3 regions of the Pseudomonas tructae genome follow, and region 2 is predicted to be linked to each of the others. Evidence: predicted binding sites of a transcription regulator. Region 2 holds the regulator's gene; each other region holds the start of a gene.
The links. The regulator FliA, encoded in region 2, starts transcription of late flagellar genes. The targets are predictions, from matches to a motif close to CTAAAGTTTNNNNNNNNNNNGCCGNTAA.

Region 1 (4,413 bases), 1.1 Mb from region 2:
CCGGAACGGTGATGTGTCTGGCAGTGGGTGACCACTTCCTTGTCTTTGCTGATACCCAGCTGCTCAAGGATCTCGGGTAGGTCCTTGCGGATTCGCTGGTGATCGTTCAGGTCCATGCCAGCGGTCCACTCGAAATTGACCGCGCCGGGGATGTGGCCGCCCTTGGCCGCGAGGACCTTCTCACCTCGGTATTCGGCCGGGCTGCGGGCATCCCAGATGGCCAGGTCGGCGGCGCCGAGGCGGCTTTGCAGGTACTCGCGGGTGGCCGTTGGCTCGTCGTGCAGGATCAGGTTGACCGTACCGTTGGCATTGGCCGGTACTTCTTTGCTGAGGTTGCTCGCTGGCCACGCCTGAGCGCCGCCGTTGAGGTAGTGGTAGCGCGAATGACCGATCACATCCAGCAACCAGATGAAGCGCCCGGCCCAGCCGCCGCCCTCATCGTCATAGACCACGTAGACCGCATTGGCGTTGTGGCCAAGCTCGGCGAACAGCTTTTCCAGTTCGACCTTGGCCGGCAACAGGCCCGGCGCGGGAGGTTGGCCCAGCTGAGTGCGCTTGGGGTCGACGAAGCGCGCACCGGGAATATGCCCGCTGTCATAACGGTTTGGGCTGGTCAGGTCGACCAGAATCAACTCTGGCGCTTCCAGGCGGGTTTGCAGGTCAGCCGGCTCGATAACCAGGGGCAGGCCAGAAAAGTCAGTCATCCAGAGTCTCCAGGGCGAAACAGAGGGGGCGATTGTAGCGCATGGCTCAGGCGCTGCGGTTGCTGAAGGCGGTCAGGGCCCGCTCGATGCATTGCGCGGTTTTGCCGAATGCTTGCACGCTGACATCTGCCAATGGCTTGCCACCTTGGTCGGCGATCAGCAGCATCACCGTCCGGCCATTGCTCGAGAGTGAGCGTAGCAGCAGGTGTTCGCTGCGAAACAGCGCGCGCAGGCTGGCTGGCAACAAGGCTGAGAACTGGGCGTGGTTGTCCGGGGTCAGGCGCAACTGCGCCGATTTGCTCAGCAAGCGTTGCAGCAGTTTGCTTTGTTCAATGGGCAGTACCAGGCTGGCTGCTTCACCGGGAAGGCCGGCAACCTGATGAACCCGCAACTGGGTCAGGGTCTTGTCGGTCATCAGCAGCATCACGCGTTGCATGCCGCAGGCGACCAGGGCATCGCGGGCCAGGCTCGTCAGGTGGATGGAATTGCTGAACGGGCTAGGCTCGGCCAGCAGTTCACCACAGAGCGTACGCCAGGTGCCCAGGGCCTGGGCCGAGGGCGTCGACGGGGCGATCTGACCCTGGTGCAGGCATTGCTGGTGCCAGGGCCAGAGCAGTGCCTCGGCCGGGTGGAACAAGCCGGGGCAGGCATGATGACGGGCACTGATCGCAGCTTGTTGGTGCACCCGTTGCTGCACATCGTCCAGAGAGGTCTGCAGGTACAGGCTGGTGAGCAGTTGCCAGCGCTGCACATGGCCATTGGTCCATCCTACCTGTGAGGCCAGGGCCAGGCCGTTGGCCAGTAGCACGGTGTTGGCCGGCTGGTTGAACCAGCGGTGCAAGCTCGGCTGATCGTCGAGGCGCTGTTGCTGGTGCAGGCTGTCCTGGTCACGGGCGATGAGGCTCGCTTCGGCCAGTAGCCGGCGTTCTTCCTGGAGTAAATGGTAACCGCGGGTTACCCAGTCTGGTAGTCGCCAGTGTTCGGCCAGGGCTTTGCACAGGCTCATGACGCGTACGCCAAACAGCTCTTTTTCCACCCTGGGGGCCGATTCGCCCTTGTGCACCACGCGCAGCTCCCACTCTTCAAGCAGCTTGGGGTGGGTCAGGGCCAGCGGCCACAGTGGCGACAGGAACAGCAGGCTGCCCCAGTGAATTTCTTGCCACAGGCGCGCCAGGCGGCTGGCGAACAGGCCATTGGCTTGCTGGCTGGCATGCTGGCTTACCAGCTGCAATTGGCGCAGGGTCAATGCAATCTCGCCTTCGGGTACGGCCGGCAGGCGCTCCAACAACTGCGCCGTACGCGCAAGACCCAGGCGATTGAGGGCAATCTCCAGGCTTTCGGCAGGTTCGCCCAGGCTGGTGTTGCTGTGGTGGTTGGCCTCGCGCATTACGCTGAGCACCAGCGCCGGGCTGTCCTGCATCAATTCGGCGATATCGCGCAACGAACGGCGGCTGTCGTCGATAGCCGCCTTTACCCGTTCGTAACTGGCAAGCGGCACCGGCAGGCGCACACTATCGAGAAGCTTGACCCAGGCATCGAGTGTTTTTGGTGTTTGACTTGGCACGATGGTTTCAATAGGCATGCTGGAGGTAGGCCGAACTGGCTTTTCGCCTTGACTGACTATAGTCTGGCGCAGTTCTGCCGATAAGTAGAAGAAGAGTTTTTTTAACTTCCGCTCACGACCCTGACCACGACAGTAAGTGCTTTCTATCTATGGCTAAAATTATCGGCATCATCGTCGTATTCGCGAGTGTGCTCGGCGGATATGTACTCTCCCACGGCAAGATTGCGGCCCTGATTCAGCCTTTTGAAGTGCTGATTATCGGTGGTGCCGCTTTCGGTGCGTTCCTCCAGGCCAACCCTGGTTACATGACCATGCATGTAATCAAGAAGTCGCTGAAGATGTTCGGCACGCGCTTTACCCACACCTTCTATGTCGAGGTGCTGGGCCTGGTCTACGAGATTCTCAACAAATCCCGTCGTGAAGGCATGATGGCGATCGAAGCCGATATCGAAGACGCCGCTGCCAGCCCGATTTTCGCCAAGTACCCGGCCGTCCTGGGTGACGAACGCATGACCGCGTTCATCTGTGATTACCTGCGCATCATGTCCACCGGCAACATGGCCCCGCACGAGCTCGAGGGCCTGTTCGACATGGAGCTGCTGAGCATGAAGGAAGAGCTCGAGCATCCGTCTCACGCCGTCAGCGGCATCGCTGATGGCATGCCAGGTTTCGGTATCGTTGCCGCGGTACTGGGTATCGTGGTGACCATGGCCTCGTTGGGCGATGGTGACCAGAAGTCCATCGGCCTGCACGTGGGTGCGGCACTGGTCGGTACGTTCTTCGGTATTCTCGCCGCTTACGGCTTCTTCGGCCCGCTGGCCACCTCCTTGCGCCATGACGCCAAGGAAGAGCTTAACGTCTACGAGGCCATCAAGGCCTCGCTGGTGGCTTCGGCCTCGGGCATGCCGCCGTCGCTGGCCGTGGAGTTCGGGCGCAAGGTGCTGTTCCCGGCCCACCGCCCAAGCTTCGCCGAGCTGGAACAAGCAGTTCGCGGTCGCTAAGCCATGGAGAACAATCAGCCCATTATCGTCAAGCGCATCAAGCGCTTTGGCGACGGCCACCACGGTGGTGCCTGGAAGATTGCCTTCGCCGACTTCGCCACGGCGATGATGGCGTTCTTCCTCGTGCTGTGGCTGCTGTCGACCGCCACGCCCGAGCAGAAGATTGCCATTGCCGGTTACTTCAAGGACCCGATCGGATTTTCCGAAAGCGGCACGCCCTACATCATTGACCTGGGCGGCTCGCCTCAGCTTGCGCCGGAAAAGACCATCAACCCGGAAGAAAAGTCCGAGCCTACGCCTGAAAGCAGCATCCCGATCGACCAGAACACGGTCGAGAACATGGCCGAGCAGGTCGAGCGCGAGCGCCTGGAACTGCTGTTGCAAGAGCTGCAGAACAAGGTCGAAGAGAACCCGCAACTGCAGAAGTTCAAGGACCAGATTCTCTTCGAGATTACCCAGGACGGCCTGCGCATTCAGATCATGGACGCCGAGAATCGGCCGATGTTCGACCTGGGCAGCGCGCGCTTGCAGCCGTACTTCGAAGATATCCTGCTGGCCATGGCAGACACCATCAAGGCGGTGCCGAACAAGATCAGCATCAGCGGTCATACCGATGCCAAGCCCTACGCGGGCACTGGCGACTTTGGCAACTGGGAGCTGTCGGCCAACCGTGCCAACGCCGCCCGTCGCGCGCTGGTCGCTGGTGGCTATCCGGATACCCAGGTTGCGCGGGTGGTGGGCTATGCCTCGTCGTCGCTGTTCGACCGGCAGAACCCGCTCAATCCGGTCAACCGCCGTATCGATATCATCGTCCTGACCAAGAAGGCCCAGCGCACCATCGAAGGTGAGCAGACCCAGCCTTCCGCCCCTGATGCCGCACCACCCGGTGCTGCGGCGCCTGCTCCAGGCGCTACGCCAGCGCCGAGTCCGGCCGCCGAGCCTGAGCCGATGCAGCCACGGGAGTTGCGGCAGAAGCTGAACATCTTCGAAGATGGTGTGTTGAAAATGGACGAAAACAAACAGTAATACTGTTGTTTGAAAAAAACGCCCGTGCGCAGCGCTGCCCACGGGCGTTTTTTTGCGTCAAGGGTTAGAAGCCGCGGCGGATTTTGGCCTTGAGGTCGGCATGGAAGAAGTCGGCGTT
Region 2 (4,413 bases):
TCAGGAGTGGCCGCAGTGATATCAGAACGCTCGCGCACCTGGCCGAACATGCTGTTGACCGTGTCCAGTGCTTCCAGGACCACGTCCATCAGTTCGGCATCAACGCGCCGGGCACCCTTGCGCAGGATGTCGAAGACGTTTTCGGCGATATGGCAGCACTCCACCAGCTCGTTGAGCTGGAGGAAGCCGGCGCCCCCTTTTACAGTGTGAAAACCGCGAAAGATCGCATTGAGCAAATCGGCATCATCCGGACGGCTTTCCAGCTCGACCAGTTGCTCGGACAGTTGCTCAAGAATTTCGCCGGCTTCTACCAGGAAATCCTGAAGGATTTCTTCATCGGCGCCGAAGCTCATTAAACGTGCTCCCTAAAAACCCAGACTGGACAGCAGATCGTCGACATCGTCCTGACCGGACACAACGTCTTCACGCTTATCGGCATGAATCTGCGGACCTTCACCCCGAGTCGGATGTTTTTCTTGATCTTTTTCAGCGCGCAGCTGCTGGTGGTCATGTTCGATACCGGCAAAACGGTCGACCTGGCTTGCCATCAGCACGAGCTTGAGCAGATTGCTTTCTACTTCGGTGACCAGCGTCGTGACGCGCTTGATCACCTGGCCGGTCAGGTCTTGGTAGTCCTGGGCCAGAAGAATGTCATTGAGGTGCCCGGCGACCTTGCGGTTGCCTTCCTCGCTGCGCGTCAGGAAACTGTCGACACGCTTGGCCAACTCACGGAACTCCGGCGCCGCCACTTCGCGGCGCATGAAACGCTGCCAGTCGACGCTCAGTTCCCTGGCTTCGTCGCTCAACGCGTTGAGAACCGGTGTACTGGCTTCGACCAGGTCCATGGTGCGATTGGCCGCGCCCTCGGTCAGCTTGACCACATAGGACAGGCGTTCGGTCGCGTCGGTAATCTGCGACACTTCCTCGGCCTGCGGCATGTGCGGGTCGATCTGGAAGCTGACGATCGCACTGTGCAACTCGCGGGTAAGTTTGCCGACTTCCTGGTACAGGCCTAGGTCACGGGTCTGGTTCAGCTGATGGATCAGTTGCACCGCGTCGCCGAACTTGCCTTTCTCAAGGCTGTCGACCAGTTCCTTGGCGTGCTTCTTGAGTGTCGACTCGAACTCGCCCAAGGATGATTGTGTTTGCTCCATAGCGCCCCCGTGGCGTACCTCAGCTATTGACGCGCTCGAAGATTTTTTCGATTTTTTCTTTCAGCACCTGGGCAGTGAACGGCTTGACCACATAGCCGTTGACTCCGGCCTGGGCGGCTTCGATGATCTGCTCGCGCTTGGCTTCGGCGGTCACCATCAGCACCGGCAGGTGTTTCAGGCGCTCATCAGCCCGTACCTTGCGCAGCAGGTCGATGCCGGACATGCCAGGCATGTTCCAGTCGGTCACCAGAAAATCGAAGTGGCCGCTTTCGAGCATCGGCAGCGCAGTGTTGCCGTCGTCGGCTTCCTGGGTGTTGGTAAAGCCCAGATCACGCAACAGGTTCTTGATGATCCGCCGCATCGTCGAGAAGTCGTCCACGATGAGGATTTTCATGTCTTTGTTCAATTAGACCTCCAAGCAGTCTTTAACGCGTTCAGCGCGGAACGCGCATTCAATCAATTCGGTACTGCATTTCACGACTGCATTGAACCGGTGTTCAACGCGCTCGCCATTCCCCCAGGCGACCACGCAAACGTGCCGCGCACTGGCTGTGCAACTGGCTGACGCGCGATTCGCTCACCCCCAGGACCTCACCGATCTCCTTGAGGTTGAGCTCTTCGTCGTAGTACAGCGCCAGCACCAGACGCTCACGTTCGGGCAGGTTGGCAATGGCATCGGCCAAGGCTGCCTGAAAACGCTCGTCTTCCAGGTCGCGCGAAGGCTCGAGCTGGGCACTGGCACCTCCCTCGTGCAGACCTTCATGTTCGCCGTCCTGCAGCAGGTCGTCGAAACTGAACAGGCGGCTGCCCAGGGTGTCATTCAAAATCCCGTAATAATCGTCGAGACTCAATTGAAGTTCGGCAGCAACTTCGTGATCTTTAGCGTCACGACCGGTTTTTGCTTCAATTGCACGAATCGCGTCACTGACCATGCGGGTATTGCGGTGTACCGAACGCGGTGCCCAATCGCCCTTGCGCACTTCATCGAGCATGGCCCCACGAATACGGATACCGGCATAGGTCTCGAAACTGGCACCCTTGCTCGCATCGTACTTGTTGGCGACTTCGAGCAAGCCGATCATCCCGGCCTGGATCAGATCCTCGACCTGAACACTGGCCGGCAGACGCGCCAGCAAGTGGTAGGCGATGCGCTTGACCAACGGCGCGTAACGCTCGATCAACTCGTACTGGGCGTCACGCGAAGCCTTGCTGTACATCCGATAACCGCTGGCGTTCATAGCACCGGACCTGCACTCGTCGGTTGCACCAGGCGTTCGACGAAGAACTCCAGGTGACCCCGTGGGTTGGCAGGCAGCGGCCAGGTGTCGACTTTCTGGGCAATGGCCTTGAATGCCAGCGCGCACTTGGAACGCGGGAAGGCTTCATAGACTGCTCGCTGCTTCTGCACCGCCTTGCGCACGCATTCGTCGTAAGGCACCGCGCCGACGTATTGTAGAGCGACATCCAGAAAGCGATCAGTGACCTTGGTCAACTTGGCGAACAGGTTGCGCCCCTCTTGAGGGCTCTGAGCCATGTTTGCCAGGACGCGGAAGCGGTTCATGCCGTAATCGCGATTGAGCAGCTTGATCAGGGCATAGGCATCGGTGATCGAGGTGGGCTCGTCGCAGACCACCAGCAACACCTCCTGGGCGGCGCGAACAAAGCTGACTACCGAGTCACCGATACCCGCAGCGGTGTCGATCACCAGCACATCGAGGTTGTCGCCGATCTCGCTGAAGGCCTGGATCAGTCCGGCATGCTGCGCCGGCGCCAGGTGCACCATGCTTTGCGTACCCGAAGCCGCCGGCACGATGCGTACGCCACCAGGGCCTTGCAGCAGCACTTCGCGCAGCTCGCAGCGGCCTTCGATGACGTCGGCCAGGGTACGTTTGGGCGTCAGGCCCAGCAGCACGTCGACGTTGGCCAGGCCCAGGTCGGCGTCCAGCAGCATGACCCGACGGCCAAGCTCAGCCAGCGCCAGCGACAGGTTCACTGACACGTTAGTCTTGCCGACGCCACCTTTGCCACCGGTCACGGCGATCACCTGTACGGGATGCATGCTACCCATGTTTGTTCTTTACCTTGTCTTACTTAGACCGAGGCCACATGACTGGGCTGCGCTTTCAACACCTGAAAAATGCCTGGCAGACCATTGATGTAGGTACTTTGCAACGTATTCATATTCACCTCAGCCCACGCGTTTGCCAGGGCTGTGGTAGAGATCAGCGAACATGTCGGCCATGGCCTCTTCGCTGGGCTCGTCCTGCATCTGCACACTCACTGCGCGGCTGACCAACTGGTGCCGGCGCGGCAGGTGCAGGTCGTCAGGAATGCGCGGGCCATCGGTAAGATAGGCCACAGGCAGTTCGTGACTGATTGCCAGGCTCAATACTTCGCCGAGGCTGGCGGTTTCATCTAGCTTGGTCAGGATGCAACCGGCCAGGCCACAGCGCTTGTAGCTGTGGTAGGCGGCGGTCAGCACCTGCTTCTGGCTGGTGGTTGCCAGCACCAGATAATTCTTGGCCTGAATCCCGCGCCCGGCAAGGGTTTCGAGCTGCATACGCAGGGCCGGGTCGCTGGCTTGCAGGCCAGCGGTGTCGATCAGCACCACACGCTTGCGCAGCAGCGGGTCGAGCGCCTGGGCCAGCGACTGGCCCGGATCGACATGCGTGACCGAGACATTGAGGATCCGCCCCAGGGTCTTGAGTTGCTCCTGGGCACCAATCCGGAAACTGTCCATGCTCACCAGGGCCAGGTTGTGTGCACCGTACTTGAGCACGTAGCGCGCAGCCAGTTTGGCCAGGGTAGTGGTCTTGCCCATGCCGGCCGGACCGACCATGGCAATGACACCGCCCTCTTCAATCGGTTCGATTTCCGGCACCTGAATCATCCGCGCCAGATGGGCCAGCAGCATGCGCCAGGCTTGCCGAGGCTCTTCGATGCCGGTCGTCAGGTCGAGCAACTCACGGGCAATCGGCCCGGACAGGCCTATACGCTGCAGGCGCCGCCACAGGTTGGCTTGCTGCGGTTTGTTGCCTTGCAACTGGCTCCAGGCCAGCGAGCCGAGCTGCACTTCCAGCAGTTCACGCAAGCCCGACAGCTCCGAACGCATCGAGTCGAACAGGCGCTGATCAATCGGCGCAGCGACAGGTGCAGCCGGCGCCAGCGGTGCTTCAACTTCAGGATCTACCAGCGGCTCGGAAGCGGTCAGCGGCAGCCCGGCGAACAGCTGACGGTTGGCGTCCTCGCTCTCGCTGCG
Region 3 (4,413 bases), 170 kb from region 2:
GCTGCTGTGTCGTTCCACGGCACCCTGGATACACCGCTGCCGGCGAAAGAGGGCAAGGTCAAGGCTTCGATGCTGGTGCTGCATGGCGCAGCCGATCCGTTCGTACCCAAGGAGCAGCTGCCGGCCTTCGAGGCCGAGATGGATGCGGCCAAGGTCGATTGGCAACTGATCAGCTATGGCGGTGCGGTGCATTCGTTTACCGACACCGCGGCCAACATCCCCGGCAAGATGAAGTACGACGCGCGTACGTCCAAGCGCGCGTTCCGGGCGATGTTCAACTTGCTCGATGAAGTGTTCCAGCGCTGAGTCCATCGCGGGGCGATGCGGCGACCCGACTTGCCCCGCGATAAACCAATCAAGGTAACTCGATCCTTTCAATTTCCCCCGGCACCGTCGGCCAGTCCCCGGCCGCCCAGCGTGCCCGCGCCTGTTCGATCAGCGCTGGATCACTGGCAACGAAATTCCAGTTCATGCGCCGCGGCCCATCCAGTGGCGCACCGCCAAACAGCACCAGTTGGCTCTCGCTGTCGGCATACAGGCTCATCTCTTCGCCGGATGGCAAGATCACCAGGCTGCACGGCTCGATTGCCTCATCGTTCAGGCTGACTTCGCCGTCCAACACATACAATGCACGCTCGGCGTGTTCAGTGGGCACCGTCAGGGTCGTGGCGGCCTGCATCTGCACCAGCGCATACAGGGTTGGTGACAGCACCGGCACCGGTGATTGCAGGCAAAAACCGTTGCCGGCAATCATGCGAATGCTGACCCCGAGGTTGTCACTGACCGGCAAGCTCGCCGCCGGGTGATGGCTGTAGTGCCCCGGGCCTTGCTCCTGGGCTTTTGGAGAGGCCAGCCACACCTGCAAGCCATGCAGGCGCGAGCGCTCTGTCAGCAAGTCGGACGGGGTGCGCTCGACATGGGCAATGGCGCTGCCAGCGGTCATCCAGCTGACCTCGCCGGCTTTGACTCTCTGGTCTGAACCCAGGCTGTCCTTGTGCTGGATTTCGCCTTCGAACAGGTAGGTGAGGGTCGACAGGCCGATGTGCGGGTGCTGGCGGATGTTCATGCCGCGCCCGGTCGGGTAATCGGTTTCGAGCATGTGATCGAAGAACACAAAGGGCCCGACGCTGCGGCACTGGGCCGAAGGCAGGGGGCGCAGGATGGGTTGGCCTTCGACCGATTCGGCGCGAGGGCGGATGACCAAGGGACTGCTCACGGTGTGCTCCAGGCCTGGGGGAGGGTTCTTGTAGCATAACCTGCTGAACTGCCAGGTGTTGAGGTCGGTCTACCTTGTCTGAAGCGGCCAACAAGGAGCGCATGATGATTGTCAGGTATCTGGGCTGGGTGCTGGTGATGACGCTGTCGCTGCCGACGGCGCAGGCGCGCGAGTACCACTACAGTGACGCGCACCTGCATTACGTGGATTTCTTTCAGGAAACCGCCGGCATGGATGCCTTGCTCAAGGCCATGGACGCGGCGCGTATCGACCAGTCGATGATCTCCGGCATTCCCGTGGCCAAGAAGTGGCATGAGGACGAGCCCAAGCGCCCGCGCTACTACGCAGGCGACGATGCCGATGCCTACTGGTACAGCGCCACCGATATCTATGTCGCGGCGGCCCTGGAGAAGCTCGCCCCCGTGCAGCGCCAGCGCTTTCATCCGTTTCTCAGTGGCTTCAACCCGGTGGACAAGAATGCCGTCGCGCACATCGAGCGCATGCTCGAGCTGTATCCGGGCCTGTGGCAGGGCATCGGTGAAGTGTTTACCCGCCATGACGACCTGACCGCGCTGACCAGCGGCGACACGCCGCGGGCCAACAACGAGGCCATGACCCGTATCTATCACCTGGCCGCCGAACAGGACCTGCCGGTGCTGATTCACTCCAACATTACCTCAAAGCGCGAACGCAACCCGTTGTACCTGGCGGAGATCGAAGAACCCCTGCGTAATCACCCGCACACCCGCTTCATCTGGGCCCATGCCGGCACCAGCATGGAAATCCATCGCCACCAGACCCAGCTCGACTTTCTGCTGCCGACGCTGTCACGGCTGCTGGAAGACTACCCGAACCTGTACGTGGATCTATCCTGGAGCGTCCTGCAGCCTTATCTGCTGGACGATCAGGGAAAACCAAGGGCGCAGTGGCTGGAACTGGTGAAGCGCTTCCCTGAACGCTTCATGCTCGGCTCCGATGTGGTCGGGCGTTTCGCCAGCCTGGGTGAGCAGATGCAGGGTTTCGATGTATTTCTCGATGCCTTGCCGGCCGACATCGCGCAACAGGTCGCCCGCGACAACTTCCTGGCCGTACTGCCCAAGGCGCGCCCGTGACCGCTCTGTCATCAGCCTGTCATGCCGACGTCATAGCCTGCCGCCATCAACCTGATGGAGTGCACTATGTTTTCACATCGTTTCAGCGCCTTATGCGGGCTGTTGCTGGTCAGTGGCCTGGCCAGTGCCGAGGTTCGCGTAGCGGGCCCGGTGGAGTACGGGTTGTTCGAGACTCGCCACGAGAATTTCCAGCCCGGTGAGCGAGTGCTGACCCAGAGCAACCAGGCACTGCACCCCACCGAAGACATTCCGGCACGCCTGGGCAGCAAGTTCGGCCTGCGCTACCGCCTGGAAGGCAAGGTCGCCGAAGACACCCCGTTGACCCTGCTGTACTTCACTCCAGGGGTGATCACCCCCGATGGCAAGCGCCATGACAAGTTCGAAGTGGTGCAGAAACTGGTGCCCGGAGCGGTCCAGGACGTGATGGCCTACGAGTTCACCGAGCACCATGAAGTGGTGCCCGGGCAGTGGCATTTCATGGTCTTCCAGGGCGACCGCCTGCTTGCCGAGCAGCGCTTTACCGTGCGTTGAGCCCCTGCGTCACTGGCGTCGCGATCACAAGGCCTTTTGATATCACGTTTTCGTCTTACGCAAATTTTCGCCGGGCCGATACCGTCTAGAAGCAAGGACTGCTGCGCGCTGTTGCAGCGCTTTTGGAGGGAGCCAGGAAATGAGCTTGAGAAGCATGAATATCGCGCCCAGGGCTGGCCTGGGCTTTGGCCTGGTGGCGGCGCTGGTGTTTGCCTTGGGCGCCTTTGCCTTGATGCAGATGACCAGCATGCGCCAGCAGTCCGAGCAGGTCGACAGCAACTGGTTGCCCAGCGTCATATCGGTCGGCCAGATGACCCAGGACATGCTGCGCATTCGCGCCTTGACCTTGCGTTTGCTGGTCAATCGTGACGCCGCAGCGCTTGAGCAGAACAAGTCGCGCATCGAGCAGATCAAGGCCGGGCTGGGCAAGGCTCAGCAGAAGTACCAGGCCCTGATCGTGCTGCCTGAAGAGCAAACCCTGTTCGACCGCTACCTTGAGCTGGAGCAGCGCTACCTCAAGCTACAGGGCCAAGTGGTGGAATTGTCTTCTGCGCATCGGCTCGAAGAGGCCGTGGCCCTGGTCAATGGCGACATGAACCAGTTGGCAGACCAGATGACCGCCAGCCTTAACGAGCTGATTGCGCTCAACAATCAGCATGCCAACACGGCGACCGACCTTGCCGAAGCCGTCTACCAGCAGGCGCGGGTCTGGGTGATTGGCCTGCTGATCGCCGCCGTGGTGCTGACGGTGGTGCTGGCCTTGACCTTGACCCGCAGTATCGTCCGGCCGCTGACGCAATCGCTGCAAGTTGCCGAGGTGGTGGCCACTGGTGACCTGACCCCGCAGATCACGGTGCAGGGCAAGGACGAGCCGGCCCGCTTGCTTGCAGCGATGAAGCAAATGCAGCAGAGCCTGCGCGAGACCATCGGGCGCATCTCCGATTCGTCCAGCCAGTTGGCCTCGGCCTCCGAAGAGCTCAGCGCGGTGACTGAAGACGCTACCCGTGGGCTGATGCAGCAAAGCCAGGAAATCGAGCAGGCGGCGACCGCCGTCAACCAGATGACCGCGGCGGTGGAGGAGGTGGCGAGCAATGCCGTGGCCACTTCCGAGGCCTCCCAGGAATCGGACCGCATCGCCCGCCAGGGTCGTGAGCAAGTACGCCTCACCGTGACGTCGATCGAAGACCTGGCGGCGGGTGTTACCGCCAACGCTGAAGAAGTGGGGCAGCTGGCCCAGCAGGTCCATGGTATTACCAAGGTGCTGGATGTGATTGGCGCGATTGCCGAACAGACCAACCTGCTGGCCCTCAACGCCGCGATCGAGGCGGCCCGCGCCGGTGACGCCGGGCGCGGCTTTGCCGTGGTCGCGGACGAGGTGCGGGCCCTGGCCCACCGCACCCAGCAGTCGACCCGTGAAATCGAGCAGATGATCGACGGTATCCAGCAGGGCACCCATCGTGCGGTCGAGGGCATGCAGCATACCAATGAGCGGGCGCGCGGCACCTTGGAGGGAGCCCATGCTGCTGGCGCGGCGCTGGAGGAGATCGCTGCGGC

Region 1: the regulator FliA is predicted to act here: its motif matches at 2,325-2,352, upstream of motA (flagellar motor stator protein MotA).
Region 3: the regulator FliA is predicted to act here: its motif matches at 2,914-2,941, upstream of EXN22_RS10055 (methyl-accepting chemotaxis protein).

Annotation. Positions count from the first base shown of each region.
Region 1 covers NZ_CP035952.1:861,307-865,719, forward strand. Annotated here, with positions in the region: gene EXN22_RS03930 (rhodanese-like domain-containing protein) at 1-704, opposite strand, end outside; gene EXN22_RS03935 (HDOD domain-containing protein) at 751-2,286, opposite strand; gene motA (flagellar motor stator protein MotA) at 2,418-3,269, shown strand; gene motB (flagellar motor protein MotB) at 3,273-4,295, shown strand; gene EXN22_RS03950 (TIR domain-containing protein) at 4,360-4,413, opposite strand, start outside.
Region 2 covers NZ_CP035952.1:2,009,144-2,013,556, reverse strand. Annotated here, with positions in the region: gene EXN22_RS09325 (chemotaxis protein CheA) at 1-353, opposite strand, end outside; gene EXN22_RS09320 (protein phosphatase CheZ) at 366-1,154, opposite strand; gene EXN22_RS09315 (chemotaxis response regulator CheY) at 1,174-1,548, opposite strand; gene fliA (RNA polymerase sigma factor FliA) at 1,652-2,392, opposite strand; gene fleN (flagellar synthesis regulator FleN) at 2,389-3,222, opposite strand; gene flhF (flagellar biosynthesis protein FlhF) at 3,343-4,413, opposite strand, start outside.
Region 3 covers NZ_CP035952.1:2,178,728-2,183,140, forward strand. Annotated here, with positions in the region: gene EXN22_RS10035 (dienelactone hydrolase family protein) at 1-306, shown strand, start outside; gene EXN22_RS10040 (pirin family protein) at 356-1,216, opposite strand; gene EXN22_RS10045 (amidohydrolase family protein) at 1,321-2,328, shown strand; gene EXN22_RS10050 (DUF3859 domain-containing protein) at 2,395-2,859, shown strand; gene EXN22_RS10055 (methyl-accepting chemotaxis protein) at 2,999-4,413, shown strand, end outside.